2 regions of the Hafnia alvei genome follow, and region 1 is predicted to be linked to the other one. Evidence: predicted binding sites of a transcription regulator. Region 1 holds the regulator's gene; the other holds the start of a gene.
What was found. The regulator LexA, encoded in region 1, represses DNA repair genes until DNA is damaged. The targets are predictions, from matches to a motif close to TNCTGTATGTACATACAGNA.
Positions count from the first base shown of each region.

Region 2: sbmC (DNA gyrase inhibitor SbmC) is a predicted target of LexA. The motif match lies at 7,931-7,950, and genes of this name have one in related genera.

Region 1 is NZ_OZ061315.1:367,829-383,125, forward strand. Features, by position in the region: gene citF (citrate lyase subunit alpha) at 1-1,459, opposite strand, end outside; gene citE (citrate (pro-3S)-lyase subunit beta) at 1,471-2,379, opposite strand; gene citD (citrate lyase acyl carrier protein) at 2,376-2,672, opposite strand; gene citC ([citrate (pro-3S)-lyase] ligase) at 2,669-3,745, opposite strand; gene dpiB (sensor histidine kinase DpiB) at 4,137-5,798, shown strand; gene dpiA (two-component response regulator DpiA) at 5,767-6,465, shown strand; gene lexA (transcriptional repressor LexA) at 6,630-7,238, shown strand; gene dinF (MATE family efflux transporter DinF) at 7,377-8,717, shown strand; gene AB3Y96_RS01710 (CsbD family protein) at 9,045-9,254, shown strand; gene zur (zinc uptake transcriptional repressor Zur) at 9,433-9,942, opposite strand; gene AB3Y96_RS01720 (chemokine-binding protein) at 10,500-10,802, opposite strand; gene AB3Y96_RS01725 (hypothetical protein) at 10,919-11,080, opposite strand; gene AB3Y96_RS01730 (TetR/AcrR family transcriptional regulator) at 11,202-11,807, opposite strand; gene dusA (tRNA dihydrouridine(20/20a) synthase DusA) at 12,128-13,144, shown strand; gene pspG (envelope stress response protein PspG) at 13,301-13,522, shown strand; gene AB3Y96_RS01745 (quinone oxidoreductase) at 13,780-14,766, opposite strand; gene dnaB (replicative DNA helicase) at 14,866-15,297, shown strand, end outside.
Region 2 is NZ_OZ061315.1:3,407,035-3,422,331, reverse strand. Features, by position in the region: gene AB3Y96_RS16255 (MdtB/MuxB family multidrug efflux RND transporter permease subunit) at 1-1,278, opposite strand, end outside; gene AB3Y96_RS16250 (MdtA/MuxA family multidrug efflux RND transporter periplasmic adaptor subunit) at 1,278-2,573, opposite strand; gene AB3Y96_RS16245 (aldo/keto reductase) at 2,848-3,801, shown strand; gene ppnP (pyrimidine/purine nucleoside phosphorylase) at 3,933-4,220, shown strand; gene rdgC (recombination-associated protein RdgC) at 4,283-5,194, opposite strand; gene mak (fructokinase) at 5,432-6,337, shown strand; gene AB3Y96_RS16225 (MFS transporter) at 6,399-7,724, opposite strand; gene sbmC (DNA gyrase inhibitor SbmC) at 7,981-8,451, shown strand; gene AB3Y96_RS16215 (helix-turn-helix transcriptional regulator) at 8,523-9,389, shown strand; gene ptsP (phosphoenolpyruvate--protein phosphotransferase) at 9,390-11,885, opposite strand; gene ypdE (aminopeptidase) at 11,912-12,955, opposite strand; gene ypdF (aminopeptidase) at 12,952-14,061, opposite strand; gene AB3Y96_RS16195 (PTS fructose transporter subunit IIC) at 14,148-15,297, opposite strand, start outside.

The DNA of each region.
Region 1 (15,297 bases):
TGAATTCGATCGCACGAGGTTGTCCGGTAAGGATTTGTGCACGTTCACGCAGCCATTCGATGGAAACCACTTTCAAGCCAGCGGCTTTTAGGCGGTCGGCCAACTCTGGGCGCGCAGGGTTAACGGCAATACCGTGGTCAGTAACCAGAATATCGACGCTTGAACCAGGAGTGACACAGGTGGTGACTTCATCAACCAGCGTTGGAATGCGGCCACGCACCAATGGTGCAACGATAATGGACAGCGCAGCAGCTACGGCGGTGTCACAATGGCCACCGGAGGCTCCGCGTAAAACACCGTCAGAACCGGTCAGCACGTTCACGTTGAAGTGAGTGTCCACTTCCAGCGCACTCAGCACCACGACGTCTAAGCGATCAACGGAGGCGCCTTTTGAGCCCCAGTTTGCATACTGATTAGCGCTAATTTCGATGTGGTTCGGGTTACGAGCCAAAGACTCTGCGGCTGCACGGTCGAAGCTTTGTACGTCCAGCAGTTTCTTGATGAAACCTTTTTCATGCAGATCAACGATGGTGGACGTAATGCCGCCTAACGCAAAGCCAGCATGAATATCGCGGCTACGCATTTTGTCTTCGAGGAAGCGGGTTACCGCCAGTGATGCACCACCGGTGCCGGTTTGCAGCGAGAAGCCCTCTTTGAAGTAGCCGGAGTTAACCACTACGTCAGCCGCGCTGCGAGCGATCAATAGTTCGCGCGGATTAGAGGTCATACGGGTTGCATCTGCACCGATCTTGTCGGCATCGCCAACCTGTTCGATTTGCACGATCAAATCAACCTGATCCTGCATGATGCTGGCTGGGTTATGCGGGTACGGCAGCAGTGCTTCGGTCAGCAGAACTACCTGTTTGGCATTTTCAGCATCGACTTTGGCATAGCCAAGAGAACCGCAGCAGGCTTTGCCGGTGTAGCCGTTAGCATTACCAAACGGATCGCAGGCAGGAACACCTAGGAAAGCAACGTCGATATTCAGCTCGCCGCTTTCAACTAAATGTACGCGGCCACCGTGAGAGTGGATTTGTACCGGCTCTTCCAGCAGACCACGGGAGATTTCTTCCGCCAATGGGCCACGCAGGCCAGAGGTATAGATACGGCTGACAACGCCGTTGCGGATATGATCTACCAGCGGTGAGTGGCAGTCGCTCAGCGAGCTGGATGCCAATGTAAGATTCTTGAAGCCCATCTGCGCGATAGTAGCCATCACTAAGTTGATGGTCAGATCGCCGCCGCGGAATGCGTGGTGGAAAGAGATGGTCATGCCGTCATGCAGGCCTGAGCGGCGAATCGCCTCTTCCAGCGTGCTGCATAATTTTTTATCGCGTGGCTTTTGTGCCTGCAGATTTAATTTTGAAACGTTTTTATAGCTTGGCAGTGCGCTTTCAGTTTGGCGGGTATAGGCCGAAACGCGTTCCTGTCGTTGAAGAAGTTCTTTTTTCTGAGTCATTTTTTTTCGCCTTATTCTTCACGGATGCCAGACAGTTCTGCACGAGACAGAACCAAACGGGCGCGCTCAATCACTGGGCTATCAACCATTTTGCCGTTCAGTGAAACAACGCCACGGCCTTCACGTGCAGAAGCTTCTGCCGCTTCAACAACGAGTTTCGCGTGATTGACTTCTTTCTGAGTTGGGGCGTAAAGGTTGTGCAATAACTCAATTTGGCGTGGGTTGATCAGTGATTTACCGTCAAAGCCCAACTGTTTGATATGCGCAGCTTCGCGTAGAAAGCCTTCTTCATTGTTGGCATCGGAATAGACGGTATCGAAAGCCTGAATGCCTGCAGAGCGAGCGGCTTGCAGAATTGAACAGCGAGCGAATAGCAGTTCAACACCTTCTGGAGAGCGTTCGGTGCGCAGGTTACGCACGTAGTCTTCTGCACCCAGAGCAATACCGATTAAACGTGGAGAAGCGTGAGCAATGGCTACAGCTTGAGTAATCCCTTGAGCGGATTCAATCGCCGCTAGAAGGCCGGTGCTGCCAACTTCACGGCCACATTCGGCTTCAATGCGGGCAATTTCGTTTTCGATATCAATGACGTCTTGGGCAGTGTCAGTTTTCGGCAGACGTACGATGTCTGCGCCACCGCGAACTACGGCTTCCAAATCGGCTACGCCATATTCAGAATCCAGCGCGTTGACGCGCACGATGGTTTCAATGTCTTGGTACAGCGGATGCTGCAATGCGTGATAAACCAGACGACGAGCGGCATCTTTTTCGCGCAGAACCACGGAGTCTTCTAGGTCAAACATCAGCGCATCGGCGTGATAGATAAAGGAGTTGCTGACCATAGCCGCGTTTGCACCCGGTACAAACAGCATGCTGCGGCGAGTGCGAGATTTACGCTCTTGTGCGATACGGGAAGTCATGCGCGTTCCTCCCAAGGCAGGTTTTTCACATCGCTGGCGCGAACTAGCAGCGTTTCCAAACGGGCGCGCAGGATGCAGTCCAAGGCACCTTTGTCATCAACGATGAGCTGAACGCCGCTAATATCATGACGCTTGAGAATCTCCATAACGGTAGCGCGGATCGCGTCGCCGAACTGTTTCTCAACGCTGCTGCTGATTTGCAGATCAATCTCTGGTGTGTCGATAGGCGCTATTCGCACCATCACATCGCTAGACTCCAAAGTGCCAGCGACGGCTGCTTGGGTTATTTTCATTTTTCACCTGTTACTAATGCGGATTCCTGCGGCCGGTCAGTCGCGTTTTCTGAGCGAGGAACGAGCAAGCGTTGTAAATAAGCGCGGGTCGCTTCAGGCACCAAAGGCGCGATGGCCGGAAGATCTTTTTGCACCAGCAGTTTGCGTACCCACGAGGCGGAGATCGCGGTGTCGTGGTGTTGCAAACGCTCAATTTCCACCAGTTCAATCGGTGGTGCGGGCAGAGACGGCGTCTCCAGCCAGTGGCGCATGTCACGGTTGTATTTGGCCGTCACCTGGCAGTACGGTTCGGTACCGACGAAACGATGGGTAATACCCAAGGCTGGAGCCAAATACTGACGAAAAATTTTAAGGTCGATCTCGGTGTAACAATCGTCAACAACGCCTTGTTCTTTGATGAAGTAGCAAGGGAATGTTGCGCGAGAAATGATGTATTCCGAGCCACGGTGCACCGTTAAGTTCTTGATATCAGAAGTTCCGGCACGCACCAGTTCGAGGCGGTCTTCATAAGGAAAACGTGAAGTATCCTCTTTGACCAAGAACAGGTGCAGCCAATCGCATTGCGCCGCCGCCTGCTGAACCAGATAACGGTGCCCGTTGGTAAACGGGTTGGCATTCATAACGATGCTGCCAATTTTATTGCCGTCGTGGCGTAGCGTCGTGAGATAGCTGGCGTAGCGCTGAATTCGTGTGGCGCTGTTTTCCATCAGCACCATGACGTTGGGTACGCTGGTGACGGTATAAAAGCCGCACTGCTTGAATAACGCTTCGTTCTGGGTTTTTGTGTATATAAATAAATGAGTGCAGTGCTTTTCATACGCCAGATTAATTAATTCTGTGGCGAGGGTGAGCGCGAGGCCTTCACCACGAACAGATTCACTGATAGCAACACATTTAATAATATTCCCCGCTATCCCACCGCAGGCGATTAGCTGGTCATCACGGGTGACGGTAATAAATACTTCCACCGTGGAATCAATGCTCAGGCCATTTTCTCGAAGAAAATGAGCGATGACAGCGATCTTCTTATTTTCCGAACGCTTAACCTGAGAAAATACGGTATTACCAAACATAAAGTTTCCTGTTGCTTGCCGCATGCGTGCAGTAGGGTCACAATTGTTGTGATTTGTTGCATATTAATAACGTTTTATTTTCAATTGCTCGACGCAACGCTTTAATCTTATTCGTTTATATTTTTGCGTTGACGGAATGATCGTAAGGAGTATTAAGGCGGGAAATCTTGACCTATTTCACAAAGAGTTATCAGAATTAAATAGACTTAATGGTTTTTATTTCTTTAATTATCTTTATTTGCATAACTAACGTGGTTTTTATTTGTTTAATTGATTTAATCCGTAGAATCTGCAACGATCTAATCCATAGTGGGTAGAAAACAAGGAAACATATTCATTACATTTCCCTGATACTAGTCCATCTTTTCGCCGCAAAAAAGAGGAAATATCGATGTTTGGCAAACCAAATGTTAAAGAATTTAGGTTTTTTAGCCGCATCGCATTTCCTTTACGAATATTTCTTTTATTACTCCTAGTCTCGACATTATTGGTCGCAGCGTTGGGGAAATATCTATCCGCCTCTTTTGAAGATTATCTCAGCAATCATGTACGTGATATGGCAATGAACCAAGCCAAAATCATTGCTTCAATTGATAGTGTTGTCACGGCGGTGAAAAATAGAGATACCAAACGTCTTGCCATTATCGCCAATAAATTAGGTACCGGTTCGGATTTTGACTATGTTGTTATCGGGGATAAAAATTCTATCCGCTTATATCATCCCAACCCGGCCAAAATTGGTCTTCCTATGCAGTGGAGTAAGCCCGGGGCACTGGAGCGTGGTGAGAGTTATTTTATCACCGGCAAAGGCTCTATCGGTATGGCAATGCGCGCGAAAACGCCAATTTTTGATGAGCAGGGCAAAATTATTGGTGTCGTTTCGCTTGGCTATTTGGTCAGCAAAATAGATAGCTGGCGGCTAGACTTTTTACTGCCTTTGGCAGGCGTATTTGTCTTGATTCTGATTATCTTGATGCTGCTATCGTGGATGTTTGCTTCGCACATTCGTCGACAGATGCTAGGGATGGAACCGCGCCAAATTGCGCGCGTGGTACGCCAACAAGACGCGCTGTTTGGTTCAGTATATGAGGGACTTATTGCGGTCGATCCCGATGGGTTGATTACTGCGATCAACCGAAATGCGCGCAAAATGTTAGGGTTACGCTCGCCAGGAAGGCAATGGTTGGGGAAACCTATCGAAGAGGTTGTTGATCCTGCGGGCTTTTTCACGGAACAGATTGAAGAAAAGCGGCAAGATGTCATTTGCACTTTTAACGGCTTAAGCGTGATTGCTAACCGTGCCGCCATACATTTCGGCGATGAGCTATTGGGCGCAATTATCAGTTTTCGTAGCAAAGATGAAATTAGCACGCTTAACGCCCAGCTCACGCAGATCAAACAATATGTTGAAAGCCTGCGCACGTTACGCCATGAGCATCTTAACTGGATGTCGACGCTCAACGGGCTATTACAAATGAAAGAATATGATCGTGCGCTCGCAATGGTAAAAGGTGAGTCACAGGCGCAGCAGCAGCTTATTGATAACCTGAGAGGTTCTTTCGACGATCGTCAGGTTGCGGGGCTGCTTTTTGGCAAAGCACAGCGCGCTCGTGAACTAGGACTAACGTTTAATTTGGTTGAAGGCAGCCAGCTACGTCAGTTGCCTGAAGGGCTAGATAGCACGGAGTTTGCGGCCATCGTGGGTAATCTACTCGACAATGCCTTTGATGCTAGCCTGAAGAATTTGCAGGGTAATAAAACCATCGAGCTGTATCTTAGCGACGAAGGCGAGGATGTGATCGTGGAAGTAGCCGATCAAGGATGTGGCGTTCCTGAGTCTTTACGTGAGGCTATTTTTGAGCAAGGGGTAAGCACCAAAACAGAAGACGCCGGTGAGCATGGTATAGGACTATATCTGATTGCCAGCTATGTTGGCCGCTGTGGTGGTGTGATTACGTTGGAAGACAACGAACCTTGCGGAACTTTATTTTCCGTATTTATTCCGAAAGTGAAAAAGACTTATGACACAACCAATAACGATTCTAATTGTTGAAGACGAGACTCCGCTTGCAGAGATGCATGCGGAGTTTATTCGCCATTTCCAAGGCTGTGGTCAGGTATGGTTGGCGGGAAATCTTGCTCAGGCCAGAATGATGATTGAGCGATTCAAACCCGATCTGATCTTGCTGGATAACTATTTACCCGATGGCAAAGGCATCACGCTACTGCACGAGTTAACTCAGGCTCGTTTCCCCGGTGGTGTGGTCTTTACCACTGCTGCGAGTGATATGGATACGGTGTCAGATGCGGTGCGCTGCGGCGTATTTGACTATTTGGTGAAGCCGATTGCCTACGAGCGCTTAGGGCAAACGCTTGAGCGCTACCATGTGCGCAAGCGAATGCTAGCCAATAACGATAGCGCCAGCCAACGTCAGATCGATGATATGTTCAATGCCTATGCGCGTGGTGAACAGAAAGAAGAGCTGCCGGTTGGCATTGATGCGCTGACCTTAGATAAGGTGCAAAAGCTATTTGCCGATCCCGAGGCGCGTCATACCGCTGAAACCGTTGCGCAGGAGCTTAAACTTAGCCGAACAACGGCACGGCGCTACTTAGAGTTTTGCGCGGGTCGCCATCTGATTATGGCTGAAATCGTGTATGGAAAGGTTGGCCGCCCACAGCGAACCTATAGAGCGCCAGAAACGGCCAAAAAAGGCTGATGAATTGGCAGATTATTGACGGGTAGCTGGCTGAAAATACAAAAAATGCACGCTCAATGTAGTTCAGTTGCGCTACGGCTCAATCTTTATGTATTTCACGGTTTCAAAATGGTCGCTACCTGTATATACTCACAGCAAAACTGTATAAACAAACAGGTGGTGGAATGAAAGCACTTACAGCCAGACAGCAGGAAGTCTACGATCTGATTCGTGACCATATTGAACAAACTGGCATGCCGCCAACCCGAGCTGAAATTGCTCAGCGCTTGGGATTCCGCTCTCCTAATGCGGCCGAAGAACATTTAAAAGCGTTGCAGCGCAAGGGTGTTATTGAGATCGTTTCCGGTGCTTCCCGTGGTATTCGCTTGCTAATGGAAGATGAAACGGGCCTGCCTTTAATTGGCCGTGTGGCAGCGGGTGAGCCGCTGTTAGCGCAAGAACATATTGAGGGCCACTATCAGGTGGATCCTGCTTTATTTAAGCCAAACGCGGATTTCTTACTGCGTGTTAACGGCATGTCGATGCGTGATATCGGTATTTTAGACGGCGATTTGCTGGCCGTACATAAAACCCAGGATGTGCGTAATGGACAGGTTGTGGTTGCGCGTATCGAAGATGAAGTAACGGTTAAGCGTCTGAAAAAGCAAGGTAATATTGTCAAGCTGTTGCCAGAAAACAGCGACTTCGAGCCTATCGTTGTTGACCTGCGCGAGCAAAACTTCACGATCGAAGGTTTAGCGGTGGGCGTTATTCGTAACGGTGACTGGATCTAAAACTTCGGCTGTTGTGTTTAACATCACACCGATAGACTAAGCCCCTTAATTGGGGCTTTTTTATGCGGCATATTTGTTCATGTCTGAAACCTTTTTTTGTTGGGATAACGAGTAGGTTATCTGGAATGAATTCAAAAAATGAAAATGCTTACACCAACCGATAAGGCGCTGTGGATCCTTGCACTGCCGATGATCCTGTCGAATATCTCTGTTCCTTTATTAGGGTTAGTCGATACCGCTGTGATTGGGCACTTGGATAGCCCTGTTTATCTTGGTGGCGTAGCCGTTGGCGCGATGGCTACGTCATTCTTATTTATGCTGCTGTTGTTTTTACGCATGAGCACCACGGGGCTGACTGCGCAAGCATTCGGCGCGGGGGATAAAACGGCGCTGGCTCGCGCGCTTGTGCAGCCGCTGCTCATAGCGTTGCTGGCAGGGGTTGCTATTATCGCGCTGCGACAACCTTTGATTAACGGCGTGCTGCGGATTGTCGGCGGCCATGAAGATGTGCTGGAGCAGGCTCGTTTGTTTATGCAGATCCGCTGGCTTAGTGCGCCTGCTACGTTGGCAAACCTCGTTATTCTTGGCTGGTTGCTAGGCGTTCAATATGCCCGTGCGCCGGTCATATTGCTGGTTGTGGGCAATGTTATTAACATCACGCTCGACCTGTGGTTTGTTGTTGGTCTGGGCTGGAAAGTGCCCGGAGCGGCAAGTGCCACGGTGATTGCTGACTACGCGACCTTTTTACTCGGGATCGGCCTTGTTTGGCACGTGATGAAGCTGCGCGGCCTGCATCTGGAATATTTCCGCAATGCGTGGCGGGGAAATCTTCGCCGCCTATTGGCGTTAAACCGTGACATCATGCTGCGTTCTTTATTGCTGCAATTATGCTTTTCATCGCTGACTATCCTTGGGGCCAGAATGGGAAGCGAAGTGGTGGCGGTGAATGCGGTTCTGATGAATTTACTGACATTTACCGCCTATGCTCTGGATGGCTTTGCCTATGCGGTGGAAGCTCATTCAGGGCAGGCCTATGGTGCACGCGACGGTCGTAAACTGCAGAAAATTTGGCATTCCGCCTGTCGGCAGGCCGGTATCGTAGCGGTATTTTTTGCCATGCTGTATGCCGTATTTGGCCAGCAAATCATTCAGATATTAACCTCGTTGCCAGAAGTACAATCGTTGGCGTTGCACTATCTGCCATGGCAAATTGTTTTACCGCTGCTGGGCGTATGGTGTTACCTGCTGGATGGGATGTTTATCGGTGCGACGCGCGGTGCTGAAATGCGTAATAGCATGGCCGTTGCCGCTGCAGGTTATGGCTTAACGTTATTAACGCTCCCTTGGTTAGGTAATCACGGTTTATGGCTAGCTTTAGCGGTATTTTTATCACTACGTGGTCTTTCCTTGTGGATCGTCTGGCGGCGTCATTGGCGGGAAAAAACATGGTTTCCAGCCAATAATGTTGAATTAAATTAGGTCGTTATAGCGTTAAATAATCATGGCAATGTGATAATTCCGATAGTTTTTGCATTGCCCTAAAATGACGCGTTATTAATATTTGCTTACATTCTAACTGATAAAAATTATTCTCCGCTTATTCCCTGTTTTCTCTCTGCTTTTACGCCTTGTTGCGAAAGTTTTTTGTTTAATATTGCCGATTATCTAGCTGAAAATATTTTTATGCTCAGTATCCGCTAGTCTTAATGGTGAACGTTAACTGATGCCTCACATCGCAGTTATTAATTTAATCGAGTACAGATGTGTGGGGAATATATTCCATTACATAAGTGATACGGAGTTATTATGAATAAAGATCAAGCGAGCGGTAACTGGAAGCAGTTCAAGGGAACAGTGAAAGAAAAATGGGGTAAGTTAACCGACGATGATCTTACCGTAATCGAAGGGAAACGTGACCAGCTGGTAGGTAAAATCCAGGAACGCTACGGCTATCAGAAAGAAGCCGCTGAGAAAGAAGTTAAAGCATGGGAAGATCATAATAAATATCGTTGGTGATATTTAATCCTACTTGCTAAATAATCGCTCTGCAAACACGCATTATAAATAAAGAACGGATACGAATATTAAAACGGAAAATATTCCTTTATTAATAATGTGCCACTGCTGATATTAATTGCAGATGATTAAAAAAAGAGCCGCAGGTGCGGCTCTTTTTCATTCTATTATATAAAAACTATTTTTTCTTTTTTGGTTCTGAATGATCGTGATGGCACGTATCGCGGTTATCGCAGGATTCTATTTTCCCACAGTCTCGACATAAACCATGTGCTTCTACCACGCTATGCTGCAGCGAGAATCCAGTCAGTGCTGCAAGCTTTTCTAAATGTTCCTGCACATCCTGTGTGGTTTGTTCAGTCACTTGACCACAGCGATGGCAAATAAATAATGCTGACGTATGACTTGGCTCTTCGATGTGATGGCACATCACGTAGCTATTAGTGGACTCCACTTTGTGAATGAAGCCTTGTTCTAGCAAAAAATCGAGGGCGCGATAGATAGTCGGCGGCTTAGCCTGCGGCTCAGAAACACGCAGCAGATCCAGTAAATCATAGGCACTAATCGTGCCTTTCTGGCAAGCCATCAGACGCAATACCTCCATTCTTTGCGGAGTCAGTCGAACATTGCGTTGCAGACAAATCTCTTCTGCCTGTGCGAGCAGTCGCTCTAACGAGGTTGTGGTCATGATGTTTTGCTTCCGGCCAAGCCAATAGGGTGCCGTTATTTTAACATAGTTATACCCGTCATACTTCAAGCTACATTTTTGTTGGCTGCGTTCCTTCACCCGAATCACTGACTTGAGTCAGCTCATCGGGATTCACTCGCTTGCCGCCTCAATGTAACTCGAATTATTTTGGGTATATACCCATCAATGGCTCAAGCTACATTCTTGTTGGCTGCGTTCTTTCACCCGAATCACTGACTTGAGTCAGCTCATCGGGATTCACTCGCTTGCCGCCTCAATGTAACTCGAATTATTTTGGGTATATACCCATCAATGGCTCAAGCTACATTCTTGTTGGCTGCGTTCCTTCACCCGAATCACTGACTTGAGTCAGTGATTCGGGATTCACTCGCTTGCCGCCTCAATGTAACTCGAATTATTTTGGGTATATACCCGTCAATGGCTCAAGCTACATTTTTGTTGGCTGCGTTTGCCTGATACCCAAAATAAAACGGGCTGACAGGGGATTCCCGTCAGCCCGCTTTTACTTAAGGCGGCAGTGGCAAATATACAATCTGTTATTTGATTTCAGACTGATGAGCATAGGCGTCGCCGTTATTCAGATTATTGATAACAGTTGCGCGTTGATCCTGTGCACTCAGCTGTGAAAATGTTGCGCTACCGTGAACCGTCGGTGTTGCAATACCGGCTTCATGCAGTTTTTGCTTAGCCATCATCTGATGAGCGTAAGCAGAGCCGTTACGGTTTGAATATGCCAAGGTGCTTTGTTCTGCTGGGCTGAGGTCAGAAAATGATTGAGCGAAGGCCGAACCAGTTAGGGTAAGAGCAACGATAGCAGACAGTAAGATTGAAGTTTTCATGATTTTCTCTTCTTTAAATTTTTTGAAGTAGGTCAGGGCACACAGTGGCGACTCACTGACCTACTTTGCAGGTTTTAATAACGAATTCAATTCTGTATGGCACTGGGCAATGCCGATTATTTATTGATAGTGATCTGATGAGCTTGAGCACTACCGTTGTTCAGATGATTAACGACGGTTGCGCGTTGTTCGCTAGCAGTCATATCTGAAAAGCTTTGTGCAAAAGCGGAACCCGCAAGGGCCAGAGTCATTAGTACGGTCAAAGTGATAGTTTTCATGGTGTCATCTCGCTAAATGTGTGATCTAGATACTGATTTAATAGACCAGTCGTCTAGTTAAAGGGTAAAAAATAATGCCAAACGTTTTCACGCAGGCATTCATTGTGCTGCGATTGTCTCTTTAAATGGTGCCGGGCTTCAGCAAGCGTTCCGTACGCTGCATGGCTGAAACAAACGGTGCATCAGATCTATTGACCTTTGCCCGTAACGCTGCGCCTAACCATAAAGAGTATAGTGAATCTGCGAGTAGTTCGGGGGATTCTTCAATCACCAGCGACCCTTCTTCAACGCCAGACTCGATACTCGACTGCAACTGGGCGATGACGCGTGTGATACCAGAATCTAATGCTTCACGCATAACCTCTGATAAATCACTGACTTCACCCGCCAGTTTTACGACCAAGCACTTGCTGTGACATACCGTTTCACAGCTTTGCGTCATCCAATGTGAGAAATAATCTAACAAATGCTGACGCTGTGTCTTTTGCCCATCCGAAAATTTCTCTTTCAGCATGATCACGTAATCGCTGAAATAACGGGTAAGCATAGCTTCACCAAACTTCTCTTTAGATTTGAAGTAATGGTAGAACGAACCTTTTGGTACCCCTGCGGTAGCCAGAAGCTCATTTAAACCCATCGCTGTAAAGCCAAGGTTTAAAATCAATTCTTCACCCACATCTAAAATGTGCTCGCAGGTGTTATTGGTCGTGCTCGTCGTTTTGTTCATGTGAGTTACTATAGTAGACCGGTTGGTCTAAGTCAATAATCAAGTAAATCTGTGAACCAGATCACGCATGTATGGATATGTTTACACACAGAGTAACGCTAGCCACAGTCGCTAATGGCAGTAAGAGTATCTCAGTTCTGCCGAAAAATCAGGTATCTCACGTTTTCTCGAACAGTGTGCTTGAGCCTCTGGCTACTAGGTATGAGCGCGGAAGTCTGTGGGTTAAGCCCAAATTCACGGTATACTTGCCCAATATCCACGGTGATACTGTTTTTTCTAAGCGCCGTATCTGATTCAAACTGACTGAAATCCTGAGAATAATGACCCAAAACGCCAATAATCCTTCTTCTGCTATGCCATTCAGCCAGAGTCGCTTTTCCGTTGCGCCGATGCTGGATTGGACCGATCGCCATTGCCGCTATTTTCATCGTAAGCTGACTAAACAGACGCTTCTATATACCGAGATGGTGACCACCGGTGCCATTATTCACGGTAAAGGCGACTACTTAGCTTACAGCGAAGAAGAACATCCGCTGGCGTTGCAGCTGGGAGGAAGCGATCCTGAAGCCCTAGCGCATTGTGCGCGTTTGGCCGAGCAGCGCGGCTATGATGAGATTAACCTCAACGTAGGCTGTCCTTCGGATCGCGTTCAAAATGGTCGTTTCGGCGCGTGCCTGATGGGCGAAGCCCAACTGGTTGCCGACGGTATTAAGGCTATGCGCGACGTGGTTTCTATTCCCGTTACCGTGAAAACGCGTATTGGTATTGACGATCAGGATAGCTACCAATTTTTGTGTGATTTTATCGGCATAGTTTCAGGTAAAGGCGAATGTAATAGCTTTACGGTTCATGCGCGCAAAGCGTGGCTCTCAGGCTTAAGTCCGAAAGAAAACCGTGAGATCCCGCCGCTCGATTATGAGCGTGTTTATCAGTTAAAACGTGACTTCCCCCATCTAAACATCGCCATCAACGGCGGGGTTAAAACGCTGGAAGACGCCAAAATTCATCTGCAGCATCTGGACGGCGTGATGATGGGGCGCGAAGCCTATCAGAGCCCAAGCATTTTGGCGCATGTCGATCGCGAGTTATTTGATCCTACTGTAGAAGTACCGAACAGCATTGACGTGGTACGTTCTTTGTATCCGTATATTGAACGTGAATTGGCTAATGGAACCTATCTGGGCCATATCACGCGCCATATACTCGGCATATTCCAGAGCATTCCGGGCGCTCGCCAATGGCGTCGTCATCTGAGTGAAAATGCGCACAAGGCGGGAGCTGGTGTTGAAGTGGTTGAAGCTGCGTTGCAATTTGTTAGCCAGCCACGTGGCGAATAAAACTAAATTTTAGTAAAACTCATCAGGCGCTGTTGCATAAGCGGCAGCGCTATCTTGTAAAATCATATGGTTACGTAATTTCTATTCTTGGCATGATTCTTGTAAATCACTGAGTAGTCGACGGTATCACCGTTGTATTTCACTCAGGAGATCACCATGTTGGAAGTCCTCTTTATTCTTGGCTTTTTTGTCATGCTGATGGTGACCGGAATTTCAATTCTCGGCATTATCGCCGCCGTGGCCGTTGCCACACTGTTCATGTTGTTTGGTGGCCTGTTTGTGATGGTCTTTAAACTGCTGCCGTGGATTGCTTTGGCTATTGTGGTGGTGTGGATTTATCGCTCCATGCAGAAACCACAGACGAGGCGTTATTATTAGGTATCTATTCTATGCTCGTTCGGCGAAGAGTTTCGTCCGCCTGAATGCATAAGCTTTCCCATGAATCACAGATGTAGGCGTCCGACGAAAGGTTGCTGGCGCGCAACCTCTCGACTCTCGCGCTTTTCACTGAGTCGCTTGCCAGACCGGTCTCGGAGCGCACATCCTGTGCGCCCTCAACCTGCCGCCAGCTTCCCTGCTGGCGGCTCTGAGACGGTGTCATTAAACATAATTTTTCACTGTGATTACATCGGTAACTACTCCGGTATCAACAAACTCGATCCCTGTGTTCCGCGACTCTGCAGGGTTTCATGCGCTTTTTTCGCATCCGCTAAAGCAAATTTTTGCGCATCGGGCACATCTACGTTAATCGCGCCGCTGGCGATCAGCGAAAATAGTTCGTGACTGGCGCTGAGTAAATCCTGATGGTTATTGATGTAGCCGTTGAGAGAGGGGCGCGTGACATACAGCGATCCTTTCTGGTTTAAAATTCCCAAATCGACGCCGGTAACAGGGCCTGAAGCATTGCCGAAGCTCACCATCAGGCCGCGTTTTTTCAGGCTATCGAGTGAGGCCAACCAAGTGCTTTTTCCTACCGAGTCGTAAACCACGCTCACTTTTTCGCCATGAGTCAGCTCGGACACGCGTTGGGCAATGTCTTCGGTTTGATAATTAATGGTTGCCCATGCCCCCGCCTGTTTGGCGCGCTCTGCTTTGGCATCGGAGCCCACGGTGCCAATCAGTTTGGCACCTAACGCTTTTGCCCACTGGCAGGCGATTTGGCCGACGCCACCGGCTGCGGCATGGAATAAGAAGATTTCACCTGCTTTAATTTCATAGGTTTGACGCAGCAAATAGTGCACGGTCAGGCCTTTTAAGAATGCGGCGGCACCTTGTTCAAAGCTAATGGCTTCGGGCAGCAACGCAACTTTCTCGGCCAGTACGTTATGAACGGTGCTGTAGGCGCCGAGCGAGCTTTGCGCATAAACTACGCGGTCACCCACTTCTATGCTGGTTACGCCTGCGCCCACTTTTGTCACGACGCCAGCCGCTTCGGTTCCTAGCCCTGATGGAAACTGGGGAACTGGGTACAGTCCGCCACGAATATAGGTGTCAATGTAGTTGATTCCGATCGCTTTATTGCTGATTTGCACTTCACCAGCCGCGGGATCTTTTGGCGTAAACTCTACATATTCAAGAACTTCTGGCCCGCCGTGGGCGTTAAACTGGATACGTTTTGCCATCGTCTTTCCTCAGATGCATAGTGTCATTGTTATAATCGAAAATCGGGCACATTCAGGTATACTGACGCGTCTTTCATTAACAGGTAAAGCATTCCCACTATGGCAGGAAATAAACCCACCAACAAATCAAACGAGACCCCGCGCGACAGGCAGATGGAGGGGCTCAAGCTACCACCACATTCGCTGGAAGCGGAACAGTCCGTGTTGGGCGGGTTGATGCTGGACAACGAGCGCTGGGATAACGTGGCAGAACGCGTCGTCGCTAACGATTTCTACAGCCGTCCACACCGCCTCATCTTTACTGAAATGCAGCGCTTGCTAGAAATGAGCAAGCCTATCGACTTGATCACGCTGTCTGAATCATTAGAACAGCGTGGTGAATTAGAATCGGTGGGCGGATTCGCTTATCTGGCTGAGCTGTCAAAAAACACCCCAAGTGCGGCAAACATCGGTGCCTATGCTGATATCGTGCGTGAACGTGCGGTAGTTCGCGATATGATCTCCGTAGCTAACGAGATCGCCGATGCGGGC
Region 2 (15,297 bases), 3.0 Mb from region 1:
TTCGATCACCACGATGGCGTCATCAACCACGAAGCCGGTGGCGATAGTTAGCGCCATCAAAGTGAGGTTGTTTATCGAAAAATCGAGGAAATACATGACGGCGAATGTACCCACCAGCGACAGCGGCACGGCCACGCTAGGAATGATTGTGGCGGGAACATTGCGTAAGAACAGGTAAATCACCATCACCACGAGGGCAATCGCTAATAGCAGCTCGGTCTGAACATCGCTGACCGAGGCGCGAATGGTTTCGGTGCGGTCAGTCAGCACCGTCATTTTTACTGATTTGGGCAGACTTTCTGTCAGCTGTGGCAGCAATGACTGGATGCTGTCGGCAGTGGTAATCACGTTCGCACCCGGCTGGCGCTGAACGTTTAAAATGATGGCCGGTTTGGTATTGGCCCACGCGGCCAGCTTGGTGTTTTCTGCCGCCTGTTCGATGGTTGCCACGTCGCTTAAGCGAACCGGAGCGCCGTTGGAATAGGCCACGATCAGATCGCGATAGTCCTCAGCCGACTTCATTTGGTCGTTGGCAGACAGCGTAACCGAGCGCGTTGGGCCGTCAAAGCTCCCTTTCGCCGAGTTAACGTTGGCGTTAACGATAGCGGTACGGATGGTTTCGCTGTCTAAACCATAGGCTGCAACCGCCGGTGCGTTTAACCGCACGCGCACCGCAGGGCGTTGACCGCCTGAAATCGTCACCAGACCCACGCCGCTAACCTGCGAGATTTTCTGCGAAATACGGGTTTCCACCATATCTTCAACCTGCGTCATCGCCACCGCATCGGAGGTGACGGCGATGGTCATGATCGGCGGATCGGCAGGGTTAACTTTGCTGTAAATCGGCGGATAGGGCAGGTCGGTCGGCAGCAGATTGGTGGCGGCGTTAATCGCGGCCTGAACCTCTTGCTCCGCGACGTCGAGCGGCAGCGTTAGCTGAAATTGTAAGGTAATCACCGACGCGCCGCCGGAGCTTTGCGACGACATCTGTTTTAAGCCCGACATTTGGCCGAACTGACGTTCCAGCGGTGCGGTAATGGCAGACGTGGTGACGTCTGGGCTGGCGCCCGGATAAAGCGTTACCACCTGAATCGTTGGGTAATCCACCTCTGGCAACGCGGAAACCGACAGTGAGCGATAACCGACGATCCCCGCCAGCAGAATAGCCACCATTAGCAGCGTGGTGGCGACCGGGCGCAGAATAAACAGGCGAGAAGGCCCACCGGCGGCGGGCGTTTCGTTTTTAGGCTCTTCAGAACCGACAGGCGTGTGTTGCATTATGACTTGTCCTGTTTACCAGCGTTCTGCTTATCCGTGTTTGGCTTAGCAGGAGCATCTTTGCCTGCTTGTGCCTGAGTTTGTGCGGCATTTTCGCTATGAGGCGCAATCACTTCGACGGTTGCACCTTCGGTTAACTGATCGATACCGTCAGTCACCACGCGCTCGCCCGCTGAGAGCCCACCGGTAATAACCACGTCAGAGGCATCACGGGTTCCCACGGATACGGCGTGCTTACTCACCTGATTTTTATCATTCACGACCCATACGAAGTTGCCTTCGTTCCCCATTTGAACTGCAGCGGCAGGAGCCACCACGGCGTCGCTTTGAGTGGATACTTTCAGACGCACGTTAACAAACTGATTGGGGAATAAGGTGTCGTCTTGGTTATCAAACCGCGCCTTAATTTTGATGGTGCCGGTGCTGGTGTCGATCTGGTTATCCATGCTCAGCAAGGTGCCCGTGGTCAGCAAGTGCTGATTGGAGCGATCCCACGCTTCCACCTCTAACTTGCCGTTTTCTTTTTGTGCCTGCTGAATGCTGGCGATATTCACTTCTGGCAGCGTGAAGACCACATCAATTGGATGCGTTTGGGTTAACACCACTAAACCGGTGGTATCACCGCTAGTGATATAGTTGCCTTCATCAACCAGCTTCAACCCCACGCGACCATCAATGGGGGCGGTGATACGGCTATAGGTCAACTGAAGCTTGGCGCTGTCAACGGCACCCTGATCGGCCACGATGCTGCCCTGCGTTTGAGTCACCAGAGAGGCCTGCGTATCCAGCTCTTGCTGAGAAACCATGTTGGTTTTGCTGAGCTGCTGATAACGCGCTAGGTCACGGCGCGCATTGGCTAAAATAGCCTGATCTTTGGCCAGTTGCCCTTGAGCTTGAGCCAGCTGAACCTGGAAAGGGCGTGGGTCGATCTCTGCCAATAAATCACCGGCCTTGACCTGCTGGCCTTCGGTGAAGTGGATTTTCATCAGTTGGCCATCGACGCGGCTACGTACGGTGACCGTATTGGCAGCCGTTACTGTCCCTAAACCGGTGAGATAGTAAGGCACGTTAGATATGCGTGTTTCTGCCGCCTGAACCGGAGCCAATATGCCGCTGCCGCCACGACGACCGCCGGCTTTGCCACCTGCTTTCCCTTTCTGTGCCTGTTCTGCGCCAGCTGTGGGCGCTTCAGTGCCGCTGCTGGTATAACGCCAAACAATGACGCCAGCCACAACAAGAACGGCGATAGCCCACCAAAGGCGTTTACGGGAGGTCGGTTTATTGAAAGCACTCATTGCAGACTGAATTCTCCAGAGAAATATCCCCGCCGCAGCGGGAATATAAAAATTGGACTTAGTGGTCCAATCACAAACAAATTAGTGACTCGTGTCAGTTTACTATTCTAGGCCGTTAGCTTTATCTAAAAATGAAGGAAATATGGAAGATAAGTCAGATAGGGTAAGACCTTTCTGGATTTAGCCTAAATTGTCTATCACCTATACGAATAATTAGTGCTAATAGTATTCGTTATCAGCGTTGTTTTCTCAAATCTCAGCACAGGAGCCAATAATGAATTTACGTGAGCTAGGACGTTCTGGTATTCGAGTTCCGACCATTACCTTTGGCGGGAACGTATTTGGTTGGACCGTGGATCAGGCAACCTCGTTTAGCCTGCTAGACGCATTGCTAGAGCATCAATTGAATTTCATTGATACCGCCGACGTTTACTCTGCGTGGGTGCCAGGAAATTTTGGCGGTGAGTCTGAAACTATTATCGGTAACTGGCTGCAAAAAAGCGGCAAGCGTGACCAAATTATTCTGGCCACTAAGGTGGGTAAACCGATGGGGCCACAGTTGAAAGGGCTGTCGGCTCGTTATATCCGCGAGGCGGTTGAGGCGTCTTTACGTCGCTTGAAAACCGACTATATCGATCTGTATCAGGCGCATGATGACGACCAAAACACGCCGCTGGCGGAAACGATGAATGCCTTTGATGCGTTGATTAAAGAGGGCAAGGTGCGCGCGATAGGGGCGTCGAACTACAGCGCGGAGCGCTTGGCTAAAGCGTTGGATGTAAGCGCTCAGTTAGGCTTGGCGCGTTATGAAACCATTCAACCCGAATACAATTTATACGACCGCCATGATTTCGAAGTTGAGCTGGCACCGCTGGTACAAAAAGAAGGTCTGGGCGTGATTAACTACTACGCCTTGGCCAGCGGGTTCCTCTCGGGGAAATACCGCAGCGCTGAAGATGCTCACAAAAGCGCTCGAGGTAACGGAATTGTGGAGAAATACCTCAATAGCCGTGGGCTGGGGATCCTTGATGCGCTGGAGCAGGTAGCCCATGAGGTCAATGCCTCACCGGTGGCCGTGGCGTTAGCGTGGCAAATTGCACAGCCGGGAATAACCTCGCCGATTGCGAGCGCAACATCGTTAAAACAGCTAAACGAGCTCGCGGTGGCCGCTAATCTTCGCTTGAGCGCGGAACAGGTTAGGGTGATTACCGATGCCAGCGCTTACTAAACAAACGTTCAGTTAATGAGCGCTTGAAGCCATATCCGGCGCGGTTCTCTCACAGTGTGAACTAAGTCAGTGACAGCACTGTTTTTTTCATACAAGATGCAGTAACCCCTTCTCAATACAGGTGCCATAGTATGTTGAATGTAAATGAGTATTTTGCTGGTAAAGTGAAGTCGATTGGTTTTGACAGTGGCAGCATTGGGCGTCAGAGCATTGGCGTAATGGACGCAGGGGAATACACCTTCTCAACCGATAAGCCGGAAGAGATGACGGTGATTACAGGTGCATTGCGTGTGTTAATTCCGGGTGCGCCTGATTGGCAGGTGTTCTCATCAGGCGAGACGTTCTTTGTTCCGGGGCATAGCGAGTTTAACTTGCAGGTTGCGGAACCGACTTCGTATCTGTGTAAATACCTGAGCTAAGATTTCTTAGTCTCAAACAAACGGGCTGGAGTTTAACTTCAGCCCGTTTTTGTTAGCTCTACTTATTTCTCTGATTCGCCGCCGAGCGCTTCAATAATATTTTTGATTAACGCAGCCAGTTCGCTGGTCATCAAAATGAAATCGGCATCGAAACGCTGCGCATAATCGTCGCGGTCGATGTCTTCGTTCTGATCGCGAATCGTTTCAGAGAACTTCAAACGCTTCAGTGAACCATCGTCTGACAGCACTAACTGAATGCGCTCCTGCCAGTCCAACGCCAGCTTGGTGACCAGTTTGCCCGCTTCAATGTGAACGGCAATCTCGTCAGAAACCAGATCCTGTTTTTTGCAGCGGATCACGCCACCTTCTTCCAGAATCGCTTTCAGTTCGGCTTCGTCTTGCAGGGCAAAGCCTGCAGGGACTTCGCCGGAGCGCACCCATTCGGTCATCGTCAGCTCAATAGGGCTTTCCATGGTTAATGGCACAACCGGCAGCGAGCCAATGCTTTTACGCAACAGCGCTAAGGTGTCTTCTGCTTTTTTCGGACTGGCGGCATCGACCATGATCAGGCCATTCGCCATATCAATCCACAGCCAAGTCTGGCTGAAACGGCTGAATGCGCGCGGCAGTAACGTGTGCAGCACTTCGTCTTTTAACGAGTCTTTTTCGGTTTTCTTAAGCTTGCGGCCTTGCTCGCCTTCCAGCTTTTCAATCTTTGCCTGCAGCGCCTGCTTTAAGACCGGCGATGGTAAGATTTTTTCTTCTTTACGTGCGCACAGCAGGATTTGGTCGTTGACGTAGTGAGTCAGCGCATCGCTGTGGGAACCCATCGGAGAGACCCAGCCCGTTTTCGCCATATCCTGACTACCGCACGGCGTAAAGGCCATCGAGCCCAGCATTTTTTCAACTTCATCTGGCACCAGATGAACATCGCGGCTCAGACGGTAAACCAATAAATTCTTAAACCATAGCATTAGCGTTGTCCCTGATCGTGACGCATCGCGCGCCATGTTTTATACCCTTCATACTTGAAGCTGCATCTATGTTGGCTGCGCTCTCTTGCCGCCTTGATACAACTCCCATTATTTTGGGTATGGCAATGTGTTAAACAGGCCGCATGATAACGAATAAAGAGGGTCGGCTGTAGTATTAATTGCCCGAGAAATTCTGCAAACTAGTTCGACTCAGTATTCGTCTGCTTAGGGGGCTATGTGCGTATTGGTATAGATTTGGGCGGCACCAAAATTGAAGTTATTGCCTTGGGAAATAACGGTCAGGCGCTGTTTCGGCATCGTATTGCCACCCCTCGTGATGACTATGCAAAAACCGTTGAGGCGATAGCGGGGCTGGTGGAGTTAGCCGAAAAGCAAACCGGTCAGCGGGGGAGCGTGGGTGTGGGGATCCCTGGCACATTGTCGCCCTTTACCGGTCTAGTGAAAAATGCGAATTCCACCTGGCTGAATGGCCAACCATTAGACAAAGATCTGGCTAAGCGCCTGTCGCGCGACGTTCGTTTGGCCAATGACGCCAACTGTCTTGCGGTGTCTGAAGCAACCGACGGAGCAGCTGCTGGGGCGCATCTGGTGTTTGCGGTGATTATCGGTACCGGCTGTGGCTCAGGCATTGCTATCGACGGGCGGGTACACGCGGGTGGAAACGGCATTGCGGGCGAGTGGGGACATAATCCTTTGCCTTGGCTTAATGACGACGAGTGGCAGTATCAGAAAGAGGTTCCTTGCTACTGTGGGAAATCAGGTTGTATTGAAACCTTTATTTCGGGTACCGGTTTCGAAACAGACTACCAGCGCTTAGGTGGTCAGCCGCTAGCGGGCGCTGAAATCATGGCGTTATCCCGCCAAGGTGATGCGTTGGCTGAGCGTGCGATCACCCACTATGAACAGCGACTGGCAAAATCGTTAGCCCACGTGATTAACATCATCGATCCTGACGTGGTGGTGCTTGGCGGTGGGATGAGTAATGTGGACCGGTTATATACAACGGTGCCGCCGTTGATCTCAACGTGGGTATTCGGGCGGGAATGTGAAACGCCGGTACGTAAAGCCAAACACGGTGACTCCAGCGGCGTGCGCGGTGCTGCGTGGCTGTGGCCGCTTTGACATCAATCCCGACTTTCTCTTGAGGAAAAAGTCGGGAAGATTTATTTCTGGTGCGAAAAACTTACTTCGGCGCTACCGCGTTACGGCTAGGCACCGTGACGGTTCGATTGTGATTCAAACGTTGGATTGCAGGTAGCGCCAGCGCGGCGATTAAGCCACAGGCCGCCGCGGCCGAAAGCCACATTCCCGGCATCGCTTTGTCACCGGTGGCGTGGATCAGATAGCTGGATATGGCTGGTGTAAATCCGCCGAAAATCGCGGTAGCCAAGCTATAAGCCATGGAGAAGCCTGATGCGCGCACTTCTGCGGGCATGATTTCGGTGAGGCATACCACCATCGCGCCGTTGTAGCTGGCATACATAAACGACAGCCACAGTTCAACTTCAATCAAATGCGCAAAGCTTGGATGTGCTACCAGCCAGTTCAACGATGGATAGGACGTTAGCAGCATCAACGCGCTAAACAGCAACAGCAATGGCCGCCGTCCTACTTTGTCTGACAGCGCGCCCATCACCGGCAGCCAGAACAGGTTTGAAATTCCCACCAACAGCGTGACTAAAAAGCTTTGCTGAGCGGTAAACTGCAACACCGTTTTGCCATAGGTTGGTGTGAAGGCCGTGATGAGGTAGAACGACACCGTGGTGGTCACCACCATAAACATGCCAACCAAAACCAATTGCCAGTTACTCGCCACTGAACGGGTAATTTCGCTCATGCTTGGGCGATGTTTGCGTTGGTTAAATGCCTCTGTTTCTTCAAGCATCCGGCGGATATAAAACAAGAAAGGCACAATCAGGCAACCCACGATAAACGGAATGCGCCAGCCCCACTCGGTCATCACGCTCTTCCCAAGGTACTGATTTAATCCCACGCCCAGCAATGCTGCAAAAATAACGGCAATTTGTTGGCTGCCGGATTGCCAGCTAACGTAGAACCCTTTGCGATCTTTCGGGGCAATCTCAGACAGGTAGACCGACACACCGCCCAGTTCCACACCGGCGGAAAACCCCTGAAGCAGGCGGCCCGCCAGAATCAGCAGGGGCGCAGCCATGCCGATACTGTGGTACGACGGCGTACAGGCGATGGTCAATGTTCCCAGCGCCATCAGGCCTAAGGTAATCAATAAACCCCGGCGGCGGCCGTGATGGTCAATATAGGCACCCAGCACAATCGCACCCAGAGGTCGCATTAAGAAGCCCGCGCCGAAGGTCATCAGCGTTAGCATTAACGAGGCAAAGGGGCTTTGAGTGGGGAAAAAGGTTTCGGCTATCGCGCTGGCGTAATAGCCAAACACCATAAAATCATACATCTCGAGAAAGTTACCGCTCGTTACGCGGAATACGGTTCGGGCGTTAGCCTGAGAGGGCTTTGAGGCAGATGAAGTCATGTGTTACTTCCTGTGTTTTTGTTTGCATTTTTTTTACAAGTTAATCACCGCCGAAAGTGTGATGTTGGTAGGTGTTTCTTTTTTGTGCATAAAAACCAATGTAACGATCTGTAAAATAGAGCGCTTGTTTTTTCATAAAATCCCGTAACGCGGCGCGAATCACAGAAGTGAAAATCAGCTGTTGGCAATTTGGTTTATTTTGACAATACTGTTTATGGATACAGTATTTCACTTGGCAATGAGAGAGGGCGTTACAATGGAAATGATTGTAGAGCAGCGCGCCGAGCGCATTTTCGCGGGTATTCGCATGGTGGGGCCGTTAGACCAAAATGTGGGTGTCGGTTTCCAGAAACTATATCAGTGGATTGATAATAATAAGGTGGATGAAAACGGTGACTGGATTGCGATCTATTACGACAATCCAGAAGAAGTTCCACCGGAAGAGATGCGCGTTGATACCGCGATTACCGTCGAGCCTGATTTTGTTTTACCGGCCAATAGCGAAGGGGTTCGCATTGATACCTTGAAAGGCGGCTTATACGCGGTGGCGCAGGCGCATGTTGAAGACGGTGATTTTGGTCGCCCGTGGATGGAGTTTTTCAACGAAGTGCTGCCAAGAAGCGGCTACGTGCCGATTAACGCGCCATGTTTTGAAAAATACCACAACGATGGAACTGAAAGCGGCATCTGGGATTTTGAAATGTGTGTGCCTGTACAGAAGGCATAATATATTTTCTTTATTATCGACTGGGAAAATGCGCAGAGGGAATACGGGATGATATGCGTGTGTGAAGTGATATGTCGCTGACGGATCATCCGTTTTTCACTGAGTTATTAAGTGGGCTGGTTTTGAATCCTCAGCAGCTCAAGCACACATACTTTGCTCAGCGTTCGCGTGATAGCCAAGGCCATTCGTTAGGGAATAGCCTTGGTGCGAAATTCCCACGTCTTGAGATTGTTTTACGTGGTAGCTACACGGCAGAAAAGCCCGCTGGCACGAGCATCACGTTGGCTCACGGCGATGCGTTGTTTATTCCTGCATTTGCTAGCAGCCAGCCGACGTGGGACAAGGATGTATTATTGCTTAGCGTGCTGTTTGCGCCGTCCTACATTGGTTTTCATTTCTTTGATAAACGCGCTACGACGGCGGGTTTTCATCGTTTAAGAACGCTGGAAATAACCCAACAAAATGCCGAAGAGAGTGAGCATATTTTACAGGCGCTAAACGCGTTGGCGGCAAGAACGGCAGATCCTGATATTGGTCGTTATTTGGTTCTGAGTTTGCTGCATGTTTGCCGTAACCAGTTGGCCTTACCGTTGGCAAATAAAATGCAGCGCGGTGCCTTTTTATATAAAAGTATCTGTACCTACGTTCAGGATAATTTTTCCAGTGCGTTAACCCGTGAAAATACCGCGGTCATGTTTAATATCAGCGCTAATCATCTGTCTCGTATTTTTCAGCAAGAGGGAAGTATGAGCTTTATTGACTATCTGCACTGGGTGCGGTTGGGCAAAGCCAAGATGATCTTGCAGAAATACCATTTGAACGTGAACGAAGTGGCCCACCGCTGTGGTTATAGCGATGCGAGCTACTTTTGCCGCCTGTTCAAGCGGCAGTTTGAGATAACGCCCTCGGAATACCGAGAGCGTTTCCTGTCGAGTTAATTAAAAGGTTAATTCGCTTTGTAGCAGCGAGAGAATGGCTTCTGCGTTGGGTGCTGAGCGCATTGCTTCACGAAACTCTTTCTTCACTAATTTACGCGCGAGCTGGGAAAAGACTTTAACGTGACTAACGCTGTCTTGTGCGCCTAGAGTCAGCATAATAACGAAGTCGACCTCACCCATTTCTGACTGCCAATCAATAACGTTTTCGAGCCGAGCAATGCTGATACTGGAGTGTTTAATATGAGTCGATTTGGTGTGCGGAATGGCAAAGCCAAAGCCCACACCGGTGGTGACGATATCTTCACGCTGCCAGATATCCTCTTCCAGTTCGGTAGGATGATCGGTGCGATCCTGAATGGCTAAATTGCCGCACAGGTATTGAATCACCTGTTCTTTATTCGTCAGGTGAGCGGGAACGATAATATTCTCTAGCGCCAGCAACGGTTTCTGATCTGCGGGGATCGCCTGCGTATCCAGTAACGCTTCAATATCGTTAGCCGATTTGCACTCACAGGCGCGGTTGGCCAGTGCTACGCACTCTTCGGCGCTGAGTTTGCGTGCCAGCTCTTTAATCGCCGGAATGCGCGCGCCGCTCATGCTGAGCTCGTCTAAACCTAGACCAATCAGCAGAGGCAGATAACGAGGTTCCCCACCGAGCTCACCGCACAGTCCCACCCAGCGTTCACGTCGATGCGCGACGTCGATAATCTGGCGCAGCATACGCAGAAACGAAGGGGTAATCGGATTATAAAGGTGCGCGACGCGCTGGTTATTGCGATCGACGGCATACAAATATTGCGTCATATCGTTGGAACCAATGCTAAAGAAATCAACCTCATCGCAGAAGTGGTCGATGATAAAACACACCGATGGCACTTCGACCATAATACCGAGCTCTAGGGTTTCGGCGTATCGCAAACCTTCTGCTTTCAGCGAGCGCTGAGCCGAGGCAATTTGCTGTTTTACCCACAGAATTTCATCGAGCGTGTGTACCATTGGGATCATTAAACGCGCATACCCGGTGGTTGCCGCTCGAAGTATGGCGCGCAGCTGAATGGTAAATAGCTCGGTAAACTCGGGATAAATGCGCACCGCGCGATAGCCAAGAAACGGATTTTCTTCTTGAGGGATATTCAGGTAGCTGATTTTTTTGTCGCCGCCGATATCCATGGTACGAAAAATCACGGGATGGGTGCCCGCATTCATCAACACCTGCTGGTAGGCTTCAAACTGTTCTTGTTCATCGGGCGCTTTATCGCGGTCCATAAACAACATTTCGGTGCGAAATAGGCCAATGCCTTCCGCCCCTTGGCTAAACGCGGCGGGGGCTTCTTGCGCAGTACCAATGTTGGCACCTATTTCAATGCAGCGCCCATCCTGCGTGACCGCTGGAAGATCCGCCATTTTCAGCTGACGTGCACGGTTTTGTTGTTCCAGCCCAAGTGCAACAGAGAAATACCCACTGACGTCTTCGTTGGGCTCAATCACTAGAATGCCGGCCTGCGCGTCGATAAAGACGGTCTTATCATCTAAGTGTTGCAAGGCCGACAGTTCGATCCCCGACAGCACGGGAATGCCCAACGAGCGCGCTAAAATGAGCGTATGCGAGGTGCGCCCGGTTTGCGTTAACACCATTCCTGCCAGTAGCTGTTTGTCTAAGCTTAAAAACTGACTCGGCGTGATATCTTCGGCGGCAATAATCGTCGGTTTATGCAAAACAAGGGGATCGCCCAAATTGACGTTGGGATAGGCGACGTGCAGTAATTGAGCGGTAATGTCTCTAATGTCTTGCACGCGCTCGCGCAGGTACTCACTCGCCGACATGGCTAATTTGCCACACACTTCTTCCATGCTTTCAATGGCTGCGGTCGCCAGACTGCACTTTCTCTGATTCAGATGACGCAAAATGTTTTGGCTAAATTCTTTGTCCTGAATCAGCGAGAGATGGGCATTGACAATGGTTTTGCTTTGCCCTTTTAGGCTGGTCAGCTGGTGGTTAAGCTGCTCGGCTAGCGCAATCAGGCTATGTTCAAGCAGCAGAGGATCCTGCACGTTGGCCGGTTGTGATTTATAAATGTCGATATTGGTATGGCGGTAGATTAACAACGCGCCATGCCCGATGCCGCTCGAGAGCCCACAGCCATGGATCAGGCTTGGCTGAAAACGAGAAAGCGAGCGTGGAATAGGGCGCGTGGTGGCTACGGGCAGAGGCTCAATTTCACTGTCGCTGTCGGCAAAACTCTGTTTAATATAGGTATCTAACGCGCGATAGGCTTTTTCTTCATCGTGCCCGTGGATTTCTAGCAGGCAGGCGTCGTTGAACAATGTTCCGGTGCTGATAAGCGCTAGCGAACTTTTAGCGTCGGCACGGTGGTTTGAGCGCTGATTAATAAAGATAATCTCACTGTCAAACAGACCGCACTGCCCCTTGAGCTCATAGGCTGGGCGGGCATGTAGGCCGTTTGGCAGAGGGCAGAGAAATTCTATCTTTAGCATGGCATGAATCCTTTTCTAAACTCGCGCTACTGCGAAAAGTCCGTTAGATGATGGAGTGTGTCGGCATTCAGTCGATGGATGACTGCAACGAGAAGCTGTTTGGTCTGTTCGATATCCCGCAAATCTGCAATTGATGCGGCGCAATGGCCATGTCGCGTCGGTGCACCCAGTACTGCGGTTGGAATACCTTTGCCGCAAAGATGTACGCTGCCGCCATCGGTACCGCCGTTGCTGAACATATCAGTCTGCAATGGAATGGCATTTTGCTGCGCGGTGTCTTGAATAAAGTTCAGCAGGCGCGGGGACGGAATTAGGGTTTTGTCGTACATCACCAGCATCGGCCCTTGTCCAATTTGTCGATGATTCGCGGCGCCGTAATCGAAGTTTTTTGACCAACATGCGGTGTCGAGGATTAAGGCTAAATCAGGCTGAATCATGTGTGCCGCAGTTTTACCACCGCGCATTCCCACCTCTTCACTAGAAGAAGCAACTAGCCAAATTTCGGCTTCCAACTCAACGTTGCGCAGGGCGTACATTAATTCAATCAGCAAGAAACAGCCGAGCCTGTCATCAAAAGCTTTTCCCATGATGCGCGATTCAGGAGAAAGCACTTTGAAGTCGCTAGCGTAGGTAACGCGATCGCCAATGCGAACCCCACACTGATTCACTTCTTCCGCCGATGTAGCACCAATATCTACGCACAAATTACGCGCTTCAGATCCGTGTAGCTCAGCGTCCAGTAATCCGTGGATTTTGTTGCCGTGCTGCGTAGTAATGCGAACGGGCTGCATGAAACGAGCTAGCATGCGCACGTTACCAATGGGGATAACCTCAACGGCACCTTCGCGAGTGATGCTACGCACCATAAAACCTACTTCATCCATATGGGCGCAAATCATAATCTTTGGCCCTGATGACTGGTTGAGCTGAATCAGCGTTGAGCCTAGCCCATCAAAAGAGACCTTTTTGCCGCATAGGTTTGCGTGCTGTATGAGAATATCGCGAACTTCCTGTTCGGAAGAGGCGATGGCATCTGCCTCGCAGAGGGCCTGCAAGAGATCGATATTCATTGGATATCCTCGCCGGTGGTCAGCAATTGTTTGGGCATTTGGTATAAAACATCACAGCCGTTTTCGGTGACCAATACCACGTCTTCAATGCGCACGCCGCCCAGTTCTGGCAGGTAAATGCCGGGTTCTACGGTCAGCAGCATGCCGGCCTGTAGCACCGTGGTGTCTGTTGGCGAGAAACGCGGATTTTCATGCACATCAATGCCAATGGCGTGGCCGGTATTATGGCCAAAGAAATTGCCATAGCCTGCGGCTGAAATGATGGAGCGTGCCACGCCGTCGACATCACAACAGCGCACGCCTGGTCGAATAGCGGCGATGGCAGCGAGTTGAGCCTGCAATACCACCTGATAAATCGCATAAAGCGGGTGCTCTTGCAGCGGTTTATCGTCATTGCCCTCAACCAAAAACGTGCGGGTCATGTCCGAACAATACCCCTGGTATTGAGCACCAAAGTCGAGCGTGATCAACTCTCCGGCTTTAACGACTTTTTGTGAGGCTTTGGCATGAGGCATGGCCCCACGGATCCCGCTGGCAACGATGGTGTCGAATGATGTTTTTTCCGCGCCTTCGTTTTTCATGAACCATTCAAGTTCGTTGGCGATCTGATGTTCCGTCATGCTGGGGCGAATATATTGGCGAATGTGAGCGCAGGCGCAGTCGGCAATTAAACATGCAGATTTGATGGTGTCGATCTCGGCCTGCGTTTTTATTTGGCGCAGTTCATCGAGACAAATTGGGCTCATCTCAGCGTTAATTTTTTCGATAAGAGACAGGCTTTGGCTGTAGCTCAGATGCTCGGCTTCAAACCCAACACAGGTGAGTTTTTCCTGCGCAATGATTTGATTGAGGATGGCCGATGCGTGGTGTTGCGTATCCGTCATGTGCAGTTGATAACTCTCTGCCTTGGCGGAGAGTTCATGATAATAACGTGAGTCGACCAAAATATGCTGGCTGGTGCGGGTGATAAAGAGATATCCCGATGAGCTGAGCAACCCAGTATGACTAAATTTATTCTGTTTAGCGTTAATAATAACGGCGTCTAAATTGCGTTTGGCTAGCCATATTTGACAGGCGGCGATCGCTGAATAGGGGGATTTATGCATGAGCTACTCGCTTAAATATCATGTTAAGGCAGACCCGCCATACTTGCTGCCACCGACTGTTAACGTGATGGCAGCACCTTTATCAATTAAGACATCACCTCAATGTGCAATTTGCCTTTCTTAAATAGGATATTGCGGATAAATACGGTAATCAGCGCGGTCACGATGGCACCTAATGCAATACCAAAGATATAAGCCCCTAAATTGGTGACTAAAGGCCACGCCCAAATAGCCGATTCAGGGAACCACTGCACTGCGCCTAATGCAACGGCGGTGGTTGAGCCAACGATGGCACCCGTCATATAGGCCGGAATCGAGGCCAATGGGCTTTCGAGTAGGAATGGAATTGCGCCCTCGCTAATCCCCATGAAGGCGAGGAACATAGCGGTTTTCCCCTGAGGATACAGTTGGCTGCTAAACAAGTGGCGCCCGGTGAGGCGGTAGTCAATGAGCGTTGCCAGCCCTAAACCGATAGGGGGGATCACAATCGCGATAGCGCGCGCGGTGATTGGCAGAACGTGATCGCTGGTGAAGCTAAAAGCGATAAAGCCTGCCGCTTTATTTATTGGCCCACCGAGGTCAATAGCGGTGGTGGCGGAAATTCCCACGGCATACATCAGCACGCCTTTATCGCCCGCCGCTTGCAGCATGACGCGAATACCGGCATTCACCCAACCGCCAAACGGGGTAATGACGTAGTACATTGCTAACATAACAAAAACGGCTGACAGAATAGGTAATAAGAAGGTGGTTTTAAATGCCAGTAAATAAGCAGGTAATTGGATTTTGGCATTCATCCATTTCACTAAATAACCGGCGGCAATGGCGATGATCAGCGCGCCAATAAACGTTGAGGGAACCGGGGAATTAGTGACCCATTGCAGTTTACTTAAATCCCATGTTAATTCAGGCGTTGGCTGAGTTGCGATTAATCCCCCAATAAACCCTGCGGGAAAAGCCAGTTTTCCGCCGATTGAGTTAGCAACAAAAGCGGCAAACATCGGGATGGCAAAGCTAAATAGAATTCCGCCAAATGATTGCGATAAATAAGCAAACTTCATCAAGGACAGATTGAAACCAACGTACTTTCCGGTGTTGATGGCCTCCATAATGCCCATCTCGGGAGGCACTTTTAGCCATGCGTAGGCGATAAGCTGGGAGAAGGCGAGAATAACGCCGCCCATGATCAGCGTCGGTACCATACGTGAAATACCTGACATTACATGCTGTGGTAGA